DNA from 3 places in the Uliginosibacterium sediminicola genome. Region 1 is predicted to be linked to each of the others. Evidence: predicted binding sites of a transcription regulator. Region 1 holds the regulator's gene; each other region holds the start of a gene.

Region 1 (4,419 bases):
TGCTTGCGTGCCCAGGCGAACTCGGTTTCACCGATCACCTGCAGGCGTGTGGGATGGATCAGATTAAGGTGCCCGACCAGATCGGCCGCCCACACGCGATCGTCGTGGACGGTGATGTAGGAATCCAGGCGCCCGGCGACGTGGCGCAGGCGCAGAGCTTCCCGATTGGCCTCAAACAGCTGGGCGACGCTGGTTCGCCGCATGCGGATCCCATTGCACAAAGAGTTGGTGGAGTGCGGCTGCATCGGGCGCGCTTGCCAGCGCTTCGCGGAAATCGCGGTCGCTGAACATGGTGGCCAGTTCGGAGAGCAGCTGCAAATGACTTTCGTTGGCCTGCTCGGGCACCAGCATGACGAAGATCAGGCCGACCGGCTTGCCGTCGGGCGCGTCAAAGGGAATCGGCTGGGCCATGCGCACGAAGGCGCCCAGAGGCTCCTTGAGTCCCTTGATGCGGCCATGAGGAATCGCAACACCCTGGCCGAGGCCAGTGGAACAGAGCTTTTCGCGCTGCAAGAGCGCATCACCAACGCGCTTGGCGGCGATGCCGGCGCGCGTTTCAAACATCCGGGCAGCGGCTGTGAACACAGCGGCTTTGTCAGACACCGGACTGTCGAGCACAACACTGTCCGGGATCAGGATCTTGGAAATCAGATTCATGGGGCGAGGTCGGCCACGTGCGCTGCGCAAAAATACGAAGTGTGATCAAACCCGATACGCCATGCCTTGGGAGCGATTGTTAAGCCCGCATGACGCCGCTTTGACGCGCAGATTATATGCCTGGGATTTTCGGCTGGTCGAGAATATCTTTCCCGCTGCGCGGAAAAGTTTGCAGCCCCTCCGCGCGCGGCGGAGGGGCGCGGGAATCAGCTCTCTACAGCGGGCTGATGGTACTTGACGGCCTCACGGCCATGATCGGAGGTCTTTTCCTTGTGCTTGACGACTTGCCGGTCAAGCTTGTCGGTCACACTGTCGATGGCGGCGTAGAGGTCTTCGTCAACGCTTTCAACGAAGATCGTGCGGCCACGTACATGCACCGTCACTTCCGCTTTCTGCCTGAGCTTGTCCACAGAGAGGATCACGTGGGTGGCCGTGACATGCTCAAAGTGGCGAATCACCTTGTCCAGCTTGGCTGTGACGTAATCGCGAATGGACTCGGTCAATTCGAGATGATGGCCGGTGATATTGAGATTCATGAAGTGCTCCTTCAGATCGACTTGCGCTGACTGACCGGCGGGATATTGAGCGACTCACGGTATTTCGCAATCGTTCTGCGAGCCACCACAATGCCCTGCTGGCCCAACATTTCAGCAATCTTGGCGTCAGACAGCGGTTTTTTGCTGTCCTCACCTGCCACCATCTGACGAATCAGCGCGCGAATCGCCGTGGCGGAGCAGGCACCACCCGTGTCGGTAGACACATGACTGCCGAAAAAATACTTCAATTCAAAAATCCCGCGCGTTGACGCCAGGTACTTCTGCGTCGTCACGCGTGACACCGTCGATTCATGCAGTTCCAGCTCTTCGGCAATCTCGCGCAAGGTCAAGGGGCGCATGGCGACCTCGCCGTGATCGAAGAATTGCCTTTGTCTCTCCACGATAGCTTGTGACACGCGCAATATCGTGTCAAATCGTTGCTGAACGTTTTTGATCATCCATTTCGCTTCTTGCAGCTGCGTCGACAGCGATCCGTTGATGCCGCGGTTCTGTTGAAGAATATCGGCATAGACCCGATGAATCCTGAGCCTCGGCATCGCTTCGGGGTTCAGATTAGCGGTCCAGGCGCCACGGAATTTGCGCACGATCACATCCGGCACGATATAGCGCGCGTCCAGCGGCGCGAAGGCCGCGCCCGGATGCGGGTTGAGGCTACAGATGAGTTCGTGCGCGGCACGCAGCTGGTCGTCGTCACAGGACAGGCGGCGGCGGATCTTGACGAAATCGCGCGCACCCAGCAGTTCAAGACATTGTTCAACGATGTCGATGGCCAACTCGCGGGTCGGCGTCTTTTCGCGCGCCTTGAGCTGCAGCGCCAGGCACTCCTGCAAGCTGCGCGCGCCGATGCCGACCGGGTCGAAGTGCTGGACGTGGCGCAAGGCGGTGACCAGTTCTTCGAGCTCGACTTCCCACTCTTCGGGAATCAGCGGCAGCAGCTCTTCCAGCCCTTGCAGAAGCATGCCGTCTTCTTCGAGCGCCTCGATGATCAGGCGGACCAGGGCGCGGTCGCGATCCGGCAGGGGCATCAGCGCAAGCTGGCCTTCCAGATGGTCGCGCAGCGAGGTGGTCGCAGCCTGGAATTCCTGGAAGTCGGAGTCGTCGTCACCATCGTTGTTGCGCGTACCACTCGCTTCCGAACGCCACTCGGCGGCTTCGCCGATGTCGTCATCCGAGACCGAATCATAGGCTTCGGTGATGGTGTCGGGCATTTCGACCGTGGTCGCCGGCTCGAAATCCTGATCGCCATTGGCCAGATGCTCGCTGGTCTCGAAGGCCGCCGCAACGGCTTCGGCGGTCGGCATTTCGAGCACCGCCGGCGCGTCCCCGCCTTCCTCATCCGCACCTTCGCGTTCAAGCAAGGGGTTTTCGAGCAGCATGCGCTCGATCTCGACATTGAGTTCCAGCGTGGAGAGCTGCAACAGCTTGATCGATTGCTGAAGCTGCGGCGTCAGCGCGAGTTGCTGGGAAAGGCGGAGCTGGAGTGAGGGCTTCATCGGGTGCGTATCAACAACTACAGTCGGAAATGTTCGCCGAGATAAATCTGGCGCACCTGGTTATTTTGCACAATTTCCTGCGGCCGGCCACCGGCCAGCACCTCGCCGGCATTGATGATCCAGGCGTGGTCACAGATCCCCAATGTCTCACGCACATTGTGGTCGGTAATCAGCACACCGATGCCACGCGCCTTGAGAAAACCGATGATCTTCTGGATGTCGATCACGGCAATCGGGTCCACGCCGGCAAAGGGTTCGTCGAGGAGAATCAGTTTGGGTTGCGAGGCCAGCGCACGGGCGATCTCCACCCGCCGCCGCTCGCCGCCGGACAATGCGATGGAGTCGGCGTTCTTCAGATGGCCGATGTTCAGCTCGTGCAGCAGGGAATCGAGGCGCGCCTCCTGCTCCTTGCGCGAGAGCTTTTGCAGCTCCAGCACGGCGAGGATGTTCTCGGCCACGGTGAGCTTGCGGAAAACCGAGTTTTCCTGCGGCAAATAAGACAAACCCATCTGTGCACGGCGGTGCATGGGCAGATGGGTGATTTCGGTGGCGTCCAGATAGATATGGCCGCCGTCGGCCTTGACCAGGCCGACGATGGTGTAGAAGCAAGTCGTCTTGCCCGCACCATTGGGACCCAGCAAGCCTACCACCTCGCCGCTGCCGACCTGGAAGGACACGTCCTTCACCACGGTACGCGATTTGTACCGTTTGCGTACGCTCTCAACCCTCAGCAGACTCATCAACAGGATCTCTCAACAACGTGCGGACAATGTCCGCGGAAAAACCACGCGATTGCAGGAAGCGGGCTTGTCTGGCCCACTCCTTTGCATCGCCGGGCACCTGCCCGAACTTTTTCTGCCAGACGCCACGCGCACGGCTGAGCTCATCGTGCTCGAGCACTTCATCGAGCGCGGCGCGCACCTGCTCGCCGGCAACGCCACGCTCCTCAAGCTCGCGGCGGATGCGTGCAGCGCCCAGACGCGCCGCCTTGCTCCGTACATAGCTTTCGGCAAAGCGCTGATCCGACTGAAGCCCGGTCTCGGACATGCGTTCAAGCACGGCGTCGACATCGTCGCCCTCACTGGCTCGGGCCTCCAGCTTGCGTCTGAGTTCCAGGCGCGAATGCTCGCGCGTGGCCAGCAGACGCAAGGCTGTCGATTTGAGCGATTGGGCGGCGGGCTTCTTCACTGCGCAAAACTTTTACTCGCCCTTGACCTGCATGGCGGCCACACCAACGGCTTCGCGGATCTTGTTCTCGATCTCGCGGGCCACCTCGGGGTGTTCGCGCAGGAATTCGCGGGCGTTGTCCTTGCCCTGGCCGATCTTCTCGCCGTTGTAGGCGTACCAGGCGCCGGACTTGTCGACGAATTTGTGCTCGACGCCCATGTCGACGATTTCGCCTTCGCGCGAGATGCCTTCGCCGTAGAGGATGTCGAAATGCGCTTCCTTGAACGGCGGCGAAACCTTGTTCTTGACCACCTTGACCTTGGTTTCCGAACCGACGACTTCGTCGCCCTTCTTGATCGTGCCGGTACGGCGGATATCCAGACGCACCGAGGCGTAGAACTTCAGCGCATTACCGCCGGTGGTGGTTTCCGGGCTGCCAAACATCACGCCGATCTTCATGCGGATCTGGTTGATGAAGATGACCAGAGTGTTGGTGCGCTTGATGTTGGCGGTCAGCTTGCGCAGCGCTTGCGACATCAGGCGCG
Region 2 (4,419 bases), on a different contig from region 1:
TGCTCGACGCAGAACACGGCGCGGCGCAGCCCGTAGGCCTCACGCGCTTCCCAGTCCTGCGTGACCCACTTGATGCGGAATTCGGTCGGCGAGAAGGTGTCGTGGCGCAGGGCGCAGAACTCGTCGTACAGTGTGTCGGCGGTCGGCAAGTCGATGGTTTCGGCAAACATGGCGCCTCCCTACTTCTCGTACTTCGATTGCGATGAGCAGGCGCCACACTTGCCACAGCCCGCCTTGATCTCGCTGGCACGCAGCCCTGCCTGCGACAGCATGGCGCCGAGTGGTTCGAGCACCGAGCGCATGAATTCGGGCGTCGGTGCCGGGTGGTTTTCGAGTGGCGTGCCGCTGATGGGCACGAAGGGCACCACGAAGGGATAGACGCCCAGCGCGATGAGCTTTTCGCTCATCTCAAGAATCGCCTCGCGCGTGTCGCCGAGCCCGGCGAGGATGTAGGTATTCACCTGGCCACGCCCGAACACGGCGACGGCCGCTTCGAAGGCCTTCATGTAGCGCGCCAGTGACACCGTGGCCTTGCCCGGCATGATGCGTGAGCGCACTTCGGGCGTGACCGCTTCGAGGTGCATGCCCAGGGTGTCGATGCCGGCAGCCTTCATGCGCGCAAACCATTTGTCGTCATTGGGCGGCTCGCACTGACCCTGGATCGGCAGATCAACCGCCGCCTTGATGGCGAAGGCGCTGTCGCAGAGGATCTGCGCGCCGCGGTCGGACGTGGGCGGTGTGCCGGTGGTGAGCACCATGTGCTTGACGCCATCGAGCAACACGGCCGCACGGGCGACTTCGGCGAGCTGTTCGGGCGTCTTGTGGGCGATGGTGCGCTTGGCCGCGAGCGACTGACCGATGGCGCAGAACTGGCAGGCCGAATCGCGATGCTCGTAACGAATACAGTTCTGCAGCACGGTGGTCGCCAGTACATCGGAACTGTGCAGCGTAGCGATATGCGCATAGGGCACGCCGTCGAAGGTCTGCAGCGCATAGAAGCGCGGCTGCTTCGGAAAGGCGATGTTCGCAATCGGGATGCTGGCGCGCTTGAGCGTGATGCGACCGCTGGCGTCTGCCGCGTCGGCGTGGAAGGGCGAGGCCGAAGCGCTGCCGGTGTGCACCGGTACCATGATGGTGTGGCCGTCGACGGTCACCGCCTTGTGATCGGACGGCCCTGCGCCACCGCGCCGGCTGGCGGCGCCGGCATCGGGGTCAGGCAGCCTTAATCCCCAGGACTGCAGCTCGGTCATCAATTGGCGCGTCGCTTCGTTCGGCGCTGTGGGGCTCGGTGTGGTCATAGCTGTACTCCGGATTGAGGGCTGTGCCGTGCATGGGGCTGACGGTGGCAGCGGCTTGCGCATTGATGTGCAGACTGAGGAGTTCGGGGCGCGCGTAGTGGCCGACCGAATCCATCATGCGTTTGCGCTTGGTGATGAGCTTCATGTCGAGATCGGCAATCACCATGCCTTCACCTTCTCGCAAGGGTGGTGCCAGGTTCACGCCTTCGGGCGAGACGATGGCCGTGTGGCAGCCACCACGCAGCACGCGCTGCATGGCCGGGTCGGGTGTGATGGCGGCAATCTGCGCATCGCTGAGCCAGCCAGTGGCATTGACCACGAAGCAGCCGGATTCGGCCGCGTGATGGCGGATCGCCGCATCGATCTGGTCGGCGAAGATCGGCCCAACCATGGAGCCGGGGAACTGGCTGCAGTGGATCTCTTCGTGCTGGGTCATCAGCGCATAGCGCGCCAGCGGGTTGTAGTGCTCCCAGCAGGCCAGCGCGCCGACGCGGCCGACGGCGGTGTCGACCACCTTGAGGCCGCTGGCATCGCCCTGCCCCCACACCATGCGCTCGTGGTAGGTCGGCGTGATCTTGCGGCGCTTGAGCTTGAGCGAGCCATCAGCGTCGAACACCAGTTGCGTGTTGTAGAGGCTGCCGTGGTCGCGCTCATTGACACCGAGCACGACCACCACGCCCAGCGCACGCGCGCTGGCCGCGACGGCCTCGGTCACCGGGCCGGGCACGACCACCGCCTGCTCATAGAGCTTCAGGTGATCGGCCCCCATCGCCACCGCCGGCTTCACGAAGGAGAAGTAGGGGTAGTAGGGCACGAAGGTCTCGGGGAAGACGACCAGCTGCGCGCCCTTGCCTGCCGCTTCATTGATGGCTGCACACACCTTGGCGAGCGTGCCCTCGGGCTGCTCGAAGTCGGGTGTGATCTGGACCGCTGCGGCACGGATGACGGAGGCTGCCGGCATGTCAGAGCGTCCAGGTGTCGAGGATGAAGGCATTGGACTTGCGGTGCAGCAGCACCAGGTCCAGCACGTCGAGCGGATTGATCGGGCGGATGCCTTCGATCAGCGAGGGTTCGCCATGGCCGTAAAGCGCCTGCAGGGCGAAGCGGCACGCATAGACCTTGCCGCCTTCCTCGATGAACTTGGTGATCTGCTTATTGAAGTTGAGGTGGCCCGGAAAGGCTTCGTCACCCAGGGTCGGGAAGCCGCGTTGCACACCCAGGGTCACGCCCGGGCCATAGAGCAGGATCGAGGTTTCGAAGCCTTTGCGCTGCAGGCGCGTGGCCTGCAGCAGGTTCACGAAACCGATGGAGCCTTCGAAGGCCACGGTGTGAAAAGTCACCAGCGCTTTTTCGCCGGGTTCGGCTTTCACGTCCTCAAACACCTTCTCTTCGTAATTGACGAGGAAGTCGCCTTTCTGGTGGGCGGGTTTGGTCACTACCGGCATGTTAGTTCTCCTGTTGATGGATTGGGCCTGCCGCACATGCAGCCTGCTCTGCCACAGCATTGCAGCAACCGTGCCATCAATTTCAGATCATCATGCGATCAATATGCAATCATCCAAGAGTGGAGTATCGGCCGACCATGAAAATATTCTGATGGCTTCTTAATACGCCAAAACACGGCGATATACCGCGATATCACGACTATTCGTTATGGTGCAAAAAAGCAGCCCAGCGGCACCGACTTGATGCAGATCAAACCAAAGAATTGCCAAGCAGCGTGCTATCCGACGAATCTTCAGCAAGAAAATGCAATCAATGTCAGAATTTCATGCAATCAATACGAGACAAGCCGCTCTACGCTTCCCCAAACCATGAAAAATCCGCAACAGCATTGGATCAAACAGATCGCCGAAGCCAACAAACCCAGTTATCTGATGATTGCCGACCTCATCGCCGAGGACCTGCGCGTCGGGCGCTTGAGCCCACGCGACCAGTTACCCACGTTGCGCGAGCTCGCTCAGATGCTGGGCATCAACTACACGACCGCCGCACGCGGCTATGCCGAGGCGCGCAAGCGTGGCCTGATCGATACCCGTACGGGGTCCGGTACCTTTGCACTGGGCAGCAGCCCGACCCTGCCTTTGCGCGGCGGCAGTGGCGCCGAAATGACGATGAATCTGCCACCGGAAATTGAAGACCCGGCCTTGCTGTCGCGTATCAGCGACAGCGCAGCTGCCGCGCTGCACGACTGCGACATCAATCTGCTGCTGCGCTATCAGGATTTCGGTGGCACGCCGACCGACCGGCGGGTCGCCACCAAGTGGCTGCGTGAATTCATTCCCGATGCCGAGTGCGAAGAAATTCTCATCTGCCCCGGCATTCATAGCGCTCTGGCGGCGTTGATGTCATTGCTGGCGCGCCCCGGCGAGATGATCTGCGTCGAGTCGCTGACCTATCCAGGCATCAAGGCCATCGCCGCGCAACTGGGCGTCAAGCTGTTTGGCTTGCCGATGGATCATGGCGGGGTCAAAGTGCGCGCTTTTGAAGACGCCTGCAAGACGCTCTCACCCAAGGCGCTGTACCTCAATCCCACCATGCTCAACCCGACCACGCAAACCTTGGACCTGCAACGTCGCGAAGCCTTGGCTGACATCGCCCTGCATTACAGCATTCCGATTATCGAAGACGACGCCTATGGCATGCTGCCAACGAAACCAGTTCCCGCGTTGGCCACACTCGCGCCAGCGCTGACCTATTACATCTCGGGCATGTCCAAGTGCTACGGCGCCGGCTTGCGCACCGCGTTCGTACGCTCACCCACGCCACGCCAAGCGCAGCGCCTAGCGGGCGCGCTACGCGCCACGACCGTGATGGCCTCACCCGTGACGACAGCCATCGCAACACGCGCCATCAACGACGGCACAGCACAGGCGGTGCTCACGGCGATCCGACAAGAATGCCAATCACGCCAGGCGCTGGCGGACGAACTGTTGGCAGGCTACGCCCACAGCAGCCACCCCGAGGGTTTTCATTTGTGGCTGCCCGTCGAGGAGAGCTGGAACGTGGTCGAATTCGCCTCCTACCTGCGCACACAAGGCGTAGGCGTCGTCGCCAGCGCGGCTTTCAGCACCGATGCCAACCCGCCCAACGCTGTTCGCATATGCCTGGGCGGCCCCGG
Region 3 (4,419 bases), on a different contig from region 1:
CCCAGATACTGTGGTTCTTCGGCATGCACGGCACGCTGATGCTGCAGGACGTTGCACGCAACTGGTTCACCCCGGCGACCCATGCCAACGAACTGGCGGTCTCGCTCGGTGCCGCGCCCTATGAAATCTTCACCGAACCGGTCATCCGCAGCTTTGTGCTGATTGGCGGTTCAGGCGCCACGGCCGGCCTGCTGCTGGCCTTGTTCCTCAGCACCCGACATCGCAACAGCCGCAATATCGGCAGCCTGGCCCTGCTGCCTTCGCTGTTCAATATCAATGAGATCCTGCTGTTCGGCCTGCCCGTCGTACTCAACCCGCTGCTGCTGATTCCCTTCGTACTCACCCCCATCGTGCTGACCCTGGTCAGCTATGTGGCGCTGAGCAGCGGCTGGGTACCGCTGAGCGTTCATTCGCAAGCATGGGTGCTGCCGCTGGGCATCAATGCCTGGGAGGCCAGCAATGGCTGGCGCGGTCTGGCGCTGCAAGCGGTCAATATCTTGATCAGCGCCGGCCTCTACCTGCCCTTTCTGCGCCGTTTCGAGGCACGCCTGGACGCCGCCGGCAAGGCCAGCTTCCGCCAGCTGATCCATTCGCTGGAGGAGAGCCTCAGCAGCTCGCGGCAGTTGCTAGTCAATCGCCAGGATGCGGTCGGTCGCCTGGCTCGCCAGTTGCTGCTCGATCTGGAACGTGATCTGACCAATGGCGCGATCTACATGGTCTACCAACCCAAGCTCAATGCGCAGGGCGCGGTGGTTGGCGTCGAAGCCCTGCTGCGCTGGCAGCACGCCGTCTTCGGCATGGTGCCGCCGAACGTGCTGGTCGGCATTGCCGAGGACGCCGGCTGTATCAGCCGCATCGGCCACTGGACCATCGCCGTGGCCTGCCGCCAGCTGGCCAGCTGGCAGGCGGCCGGCATCACCAAGGTCTCGATGGCGGTCAATGTCTCGCCCCTGCAGCTCTCCGACCCGCAGCTACTGGTCAATGTGCGCGAAAATTTGGGGCGCTACGGCCTGCATCCGGGCGATCTGGAACTGGAGATCACCGAGAGCCGCAGCGTCAGCAATGACGAGCAATCGAACCGCAGCCTCAGCGCCCTAAACGAGCTGGGCGTCAGCCTGGCGATGGACGATTTCGGCATGGGCTACAGCTCACTACTTTATATGCGCCGTTTCCGCATCGACACCATCAAGCTTGATGGCTCACTGACCCGCGAAGTGGAGAGCAACAGCTCATGCTGCGACATCATTTCGCAGGTAGCCCAGCTGTGCCAGACCATGAACGTGCGCGTGGTGGCCGAGTATGTCGAGACCGAATCGCAGCGCGCCCTGCTGCAGAAACTCGGCTGCACCGAATTCCAGGGCTACCTCTACAGCCCACCGCTGCGCGCCGCAGACTGCCTGCAGTTCATCGAGCAACGCGCCCGATCCGCCGGGCAACACGCAGCCTGAATCCCTCCCCTCTGCTGACCAAAGCTGGTGCAGCCCGCTCCGTGCTGCGCCGCCATGGCGCATCAGCGCCTTCAGTACGCGGCAAACCCTGAGCAAGACGGCTTTCCGATCATGCACTTAGCCGCCAAGCCAAACATCGGCACGCGCTTTGCTTGGCAGCACCCTATCGCGACATCTGCCCCACGGGCACGCTTCTCTCCAGCAACGGCGCTGGCGATTGCGGATCAACGACGATCTCTGTCAAAGCTGAATTCGATTCTCAGGGGTTTCCCCGGCTTTCTTACAGAGGTATCACATGCGCAAGCTCAAACTCGTCATGGTCGGCAACGGCATGGCCGGCGTCCGGACACTTGAAGAACTCCTCAAGACCGCGCCCGACATGTACGACATCACCGTCTTCGGCGCCGAACCCCATCCGAACTACAACCGCATCCTGCTCTCGCCAGTGTTGGCCGGCGAGATGACGATCCAGGACATCATCCTCAACGATCTGGACTGGTACAAGGACAACGGCATCCGCCTGCTGACCGGCCGCACCGTCACCCAGATCGACCGCAAAGCACGCACCGTGACGGCCGACGACGGCACCGTCGCCGAGTACGACCGCCTGCTGCTGGCCACCGGCTCGCTGCCTTTCATCCTGCCGGTGCCTGGCAAGGACCTGCAGGGCGTGATCGCCTACCGCGACATTGCCGATACCGACACCATGATCGCCACCGCCGCCACCCACCGGCATGCGGTGGTGATCGGCGCCGGCCTGCTGGGTCTGGAAGCGGCCAATGGCCTCGCCATTCGCGGCATGGACGTGACCATCGTGCATATCGGCGACTGGATCATGGAGCGCCAGCTCGACAAGACCGCCGGCCAGATGCTGCAGAAGGCGCTCGAAGCCAAAGGCATGAAGTTCAAGCTGCCGGCGCAGACTGCCGAGCTGATCGGTAACGAAAGCGGCCGCGTCGCCGCCGTCAAGTTCAAGGATGGCGAGACGATTCCCGCCGATCTGGTCGTCATGGCCGCTGGCATCCGCCCCAACACGGCACTCGCTGAAAAAGCCGGTCTGCACTGCAATCGCGGCATCGTCGTCAGCGACACCTTGCAGACCTTCGACCCGCGCATCTACGCCGTCGGCGAATGCGCCAATCACCGTGGCATCGCCTACGGCCTGGTCGCGCCGCTGTTCGAGCAGGCCAAGGTCTGCGCCAATCACCTGGCAATGTTCGGCATTGGCCGCTACCAGGGCTCGGTGACCAGCACCAAGCTCAAGGTCACCGGCATCGACGTGTTCTCTGCCGGCGATTTTTCCGGCGGTGAAGGCACCGAGGACATCGTGCTCTCCGACCCCGGCATGGGCGTCTACAAGCGCGTGGTGCTCAAGGATGACAAGATCGTCGGCGCAGTCATGTATGGCGACACGGTCGACGGCTCCTGGTACTTCCAGATGATGAAGGACGGCCAGGATGTGCACGAGATCCGCGACCACCTGCTGTTCGGCAAGTCGCACCTCGGTGACGTCGGCCACAAGGGGCAGAACTCGGCCGCATCGCTGCCCGACACGGCCGAAGTCTGCGGCTGCAATGGCGTCTGCAAGGGCACCATCGTCAAGGCGATCAAGGAAAAGGGCATCTTCACGCTCGAAGACGTGCGCAAGCACACCAAGGCATCGAGCTCCTGCGGCTCCTGCACCGGCCTGGTCGAACAGATCCTCGCCTCGACCATCGGTGGCGCCTACACCCCGGCGGACAGCAAGAACAAGGCGATCTGCGCCTGTACCGATCATTCGCATGGCGATGTGCGCGCCGCCATCGTCAATCAGCACCTGACCAGCATTCCCGCCGTGATGCAGGCGCTGGGCTGGAAGACGCCCAATGGTTGCGCCACCTGCCGCCCGGCACTCAACTACTACCTGATCTCCAGCTGGCCGCACGAGGCGCAGGACGATCCGCAATCGCGCTTCATCAACGAGCGCGCACACGCCAACATCCAGAAAGATGGCACCTACTCGGTGGTGCCGCGCATGTGGGGCGGCCTCACCACGCCGAACGAATTGCGCGCGATTGCCGACGCCGCCGAGAAGTACAAGGTACCGACCGTCAAGGTCACCGGCGGCCAGCGCATCGACCTGCTCGGCGTGAAGAAGGAAGACCTGCCGAAGATGTGGGCCGACCTCAATGCCGCAGGCATGGTCTCCGGTCATGCCTATGGCAAGAGCCTGCGCACGGTGAAAACCTGCGTCGGCGCCGAGCACTGCCGCTTCGGCACCCAGCTGGCGATGGACATGGGCGTCAAGCTCGAAAAGATGCTGTTCGGCATGTGGAGCCCGCACAAGGTCAAGCTCGCCGTCTCGGGTTGCCCACGCAACTGTGCCGAAGCCGGCATCAAGGACGTTGGCATCATCGGCGTGGATTCCGGCTACGAGCTCTACGTCGCCGGCAATGGCGGCATCAAGACCGAGGTGGCCGAATTCTTCTGCAAGGTGAAGTCTGACGAAGAGGTGATGGAATACTCCGGCGCCTTCCTCCAGCTCTACCGCGAAGAAGGCTACTACCTGGAGCGCACGGTGCATTACGTGCAGCGCGTCGGCCTCGACTACGTCAAGGCCAAGGTCGTCGAAGACGCCGCCAATCGCAAGGCGCTGTTCGAACGCATGCTGTTCGCCCTGCAGGACTACAAAGACCCCTGGCTGGAACGCAGCGCCGACAAGGGCGAAGCCGAGCTGAAAAAGCCCTTCGAAGACCTGACGGTCTGATGCCACCGGGTGCGCGCCGTGCGCACCCGCCCCTCACTCTTCACGCCTCACTCACCACCATGACCGACTGGAAAAAAATCTGCGCCCTCACCGACATCCCGGTACTGGGCTCGCGTGTGGTCAAGAGCACGCAACACGGCGACATCGCCATCTTCCGAACCAGCGCTGACGAAGTCTTCGCCCTGCATGACAAATGCCCGCACAAGGGTGGCCCGCTGTCGCAGG

Evidence for each region. The regulator sigma-54, encoded in region 1, starts transcription at its own class of promoters, with help from an activator protein. The targets are predictions, from matches to a motif close to TGGCACGCTTNCTGCTNA.
Region 2: ABDB84_RS04175 (MSMEG_0572/Sll0783 family nitrogen starvation response protein) is a predicted target of sigma-54. The motif match lies at 2,802-2,819, and genes of this name have one in related genera.
Region 3: nirB (nitrite reductase large subunit NirB) is a predicted target of sigma-54. The motif match lies at 1,586-1,603, and genes of this name have one in related genera.

Annotation. Positions count from the first base shown of each region.
Region 1 is NZ_JBDIVE010000001.1:433,094-437,512, forward strand. It holds gene hprK (HPr(Ser) kinase/phosphatase) at 1-203, opposite strand, end outside; gene ABDB84_RS02050 (PTS sugar transporter subunit IIA) at 172-657, opposite strand; gene hpf (ribosome hibernation-promoting factor, HPF/YfiA family) at 864-1,193, opposite strand; gene ABDB84_RS02060 (RNA polymerase factor sigma-54) at 1,205-2,707, opposite strand; gene lptB (LPS export ABC transporter ATP-binding protein) at 2,725-3,447, opposite strand; gene recX (recombination regulator RecX) at 3,428-3,895, opposite strand; gene recA (recombinase RecA) at 3,908-4,419, opposite strand, start outside.
Region 2 is NZ_JBDIVE010000002.1:82,584-87,002, forward strand. It holds gene ABDB84_RS04160 (MSMEG_0567/Sll0786 family nitrogen starvation N-acetyltransferase) at 1-170, opposite strand, end outside; gene ABDB84_RS04165 (MSMEG_0568 family radical SAM protein) at 180-1,298, opposite strand; gene ABDB84_RS04170 (Nit6803 family nitrilase) at 1,213-2,259, opposite strand; gene ABDB84_RS04175 (MSMEG_0572/Sll0783 family nitrogen starvation response protein) at 2,261-2,743, opposite strand; gene ABDB84_RS04180 (aminotransferase-like domain-containing protein) at 3,113-4,419, shown strand, end outside.
Region 3 is NZ_JBDIVE010000009.1:149,896-154,314, reverse strand. It holds gene ABDB84_RS15735 (EAL domain-containing protein) at 1-1,448, shown strand, start outside; gene nirB (nitrite reductase large subunit NirB) at 1,744-4,194, shown strand; gene nirD (nitrite reductase small subunit NirD) at 4,254-4,419, shown strand, end outside.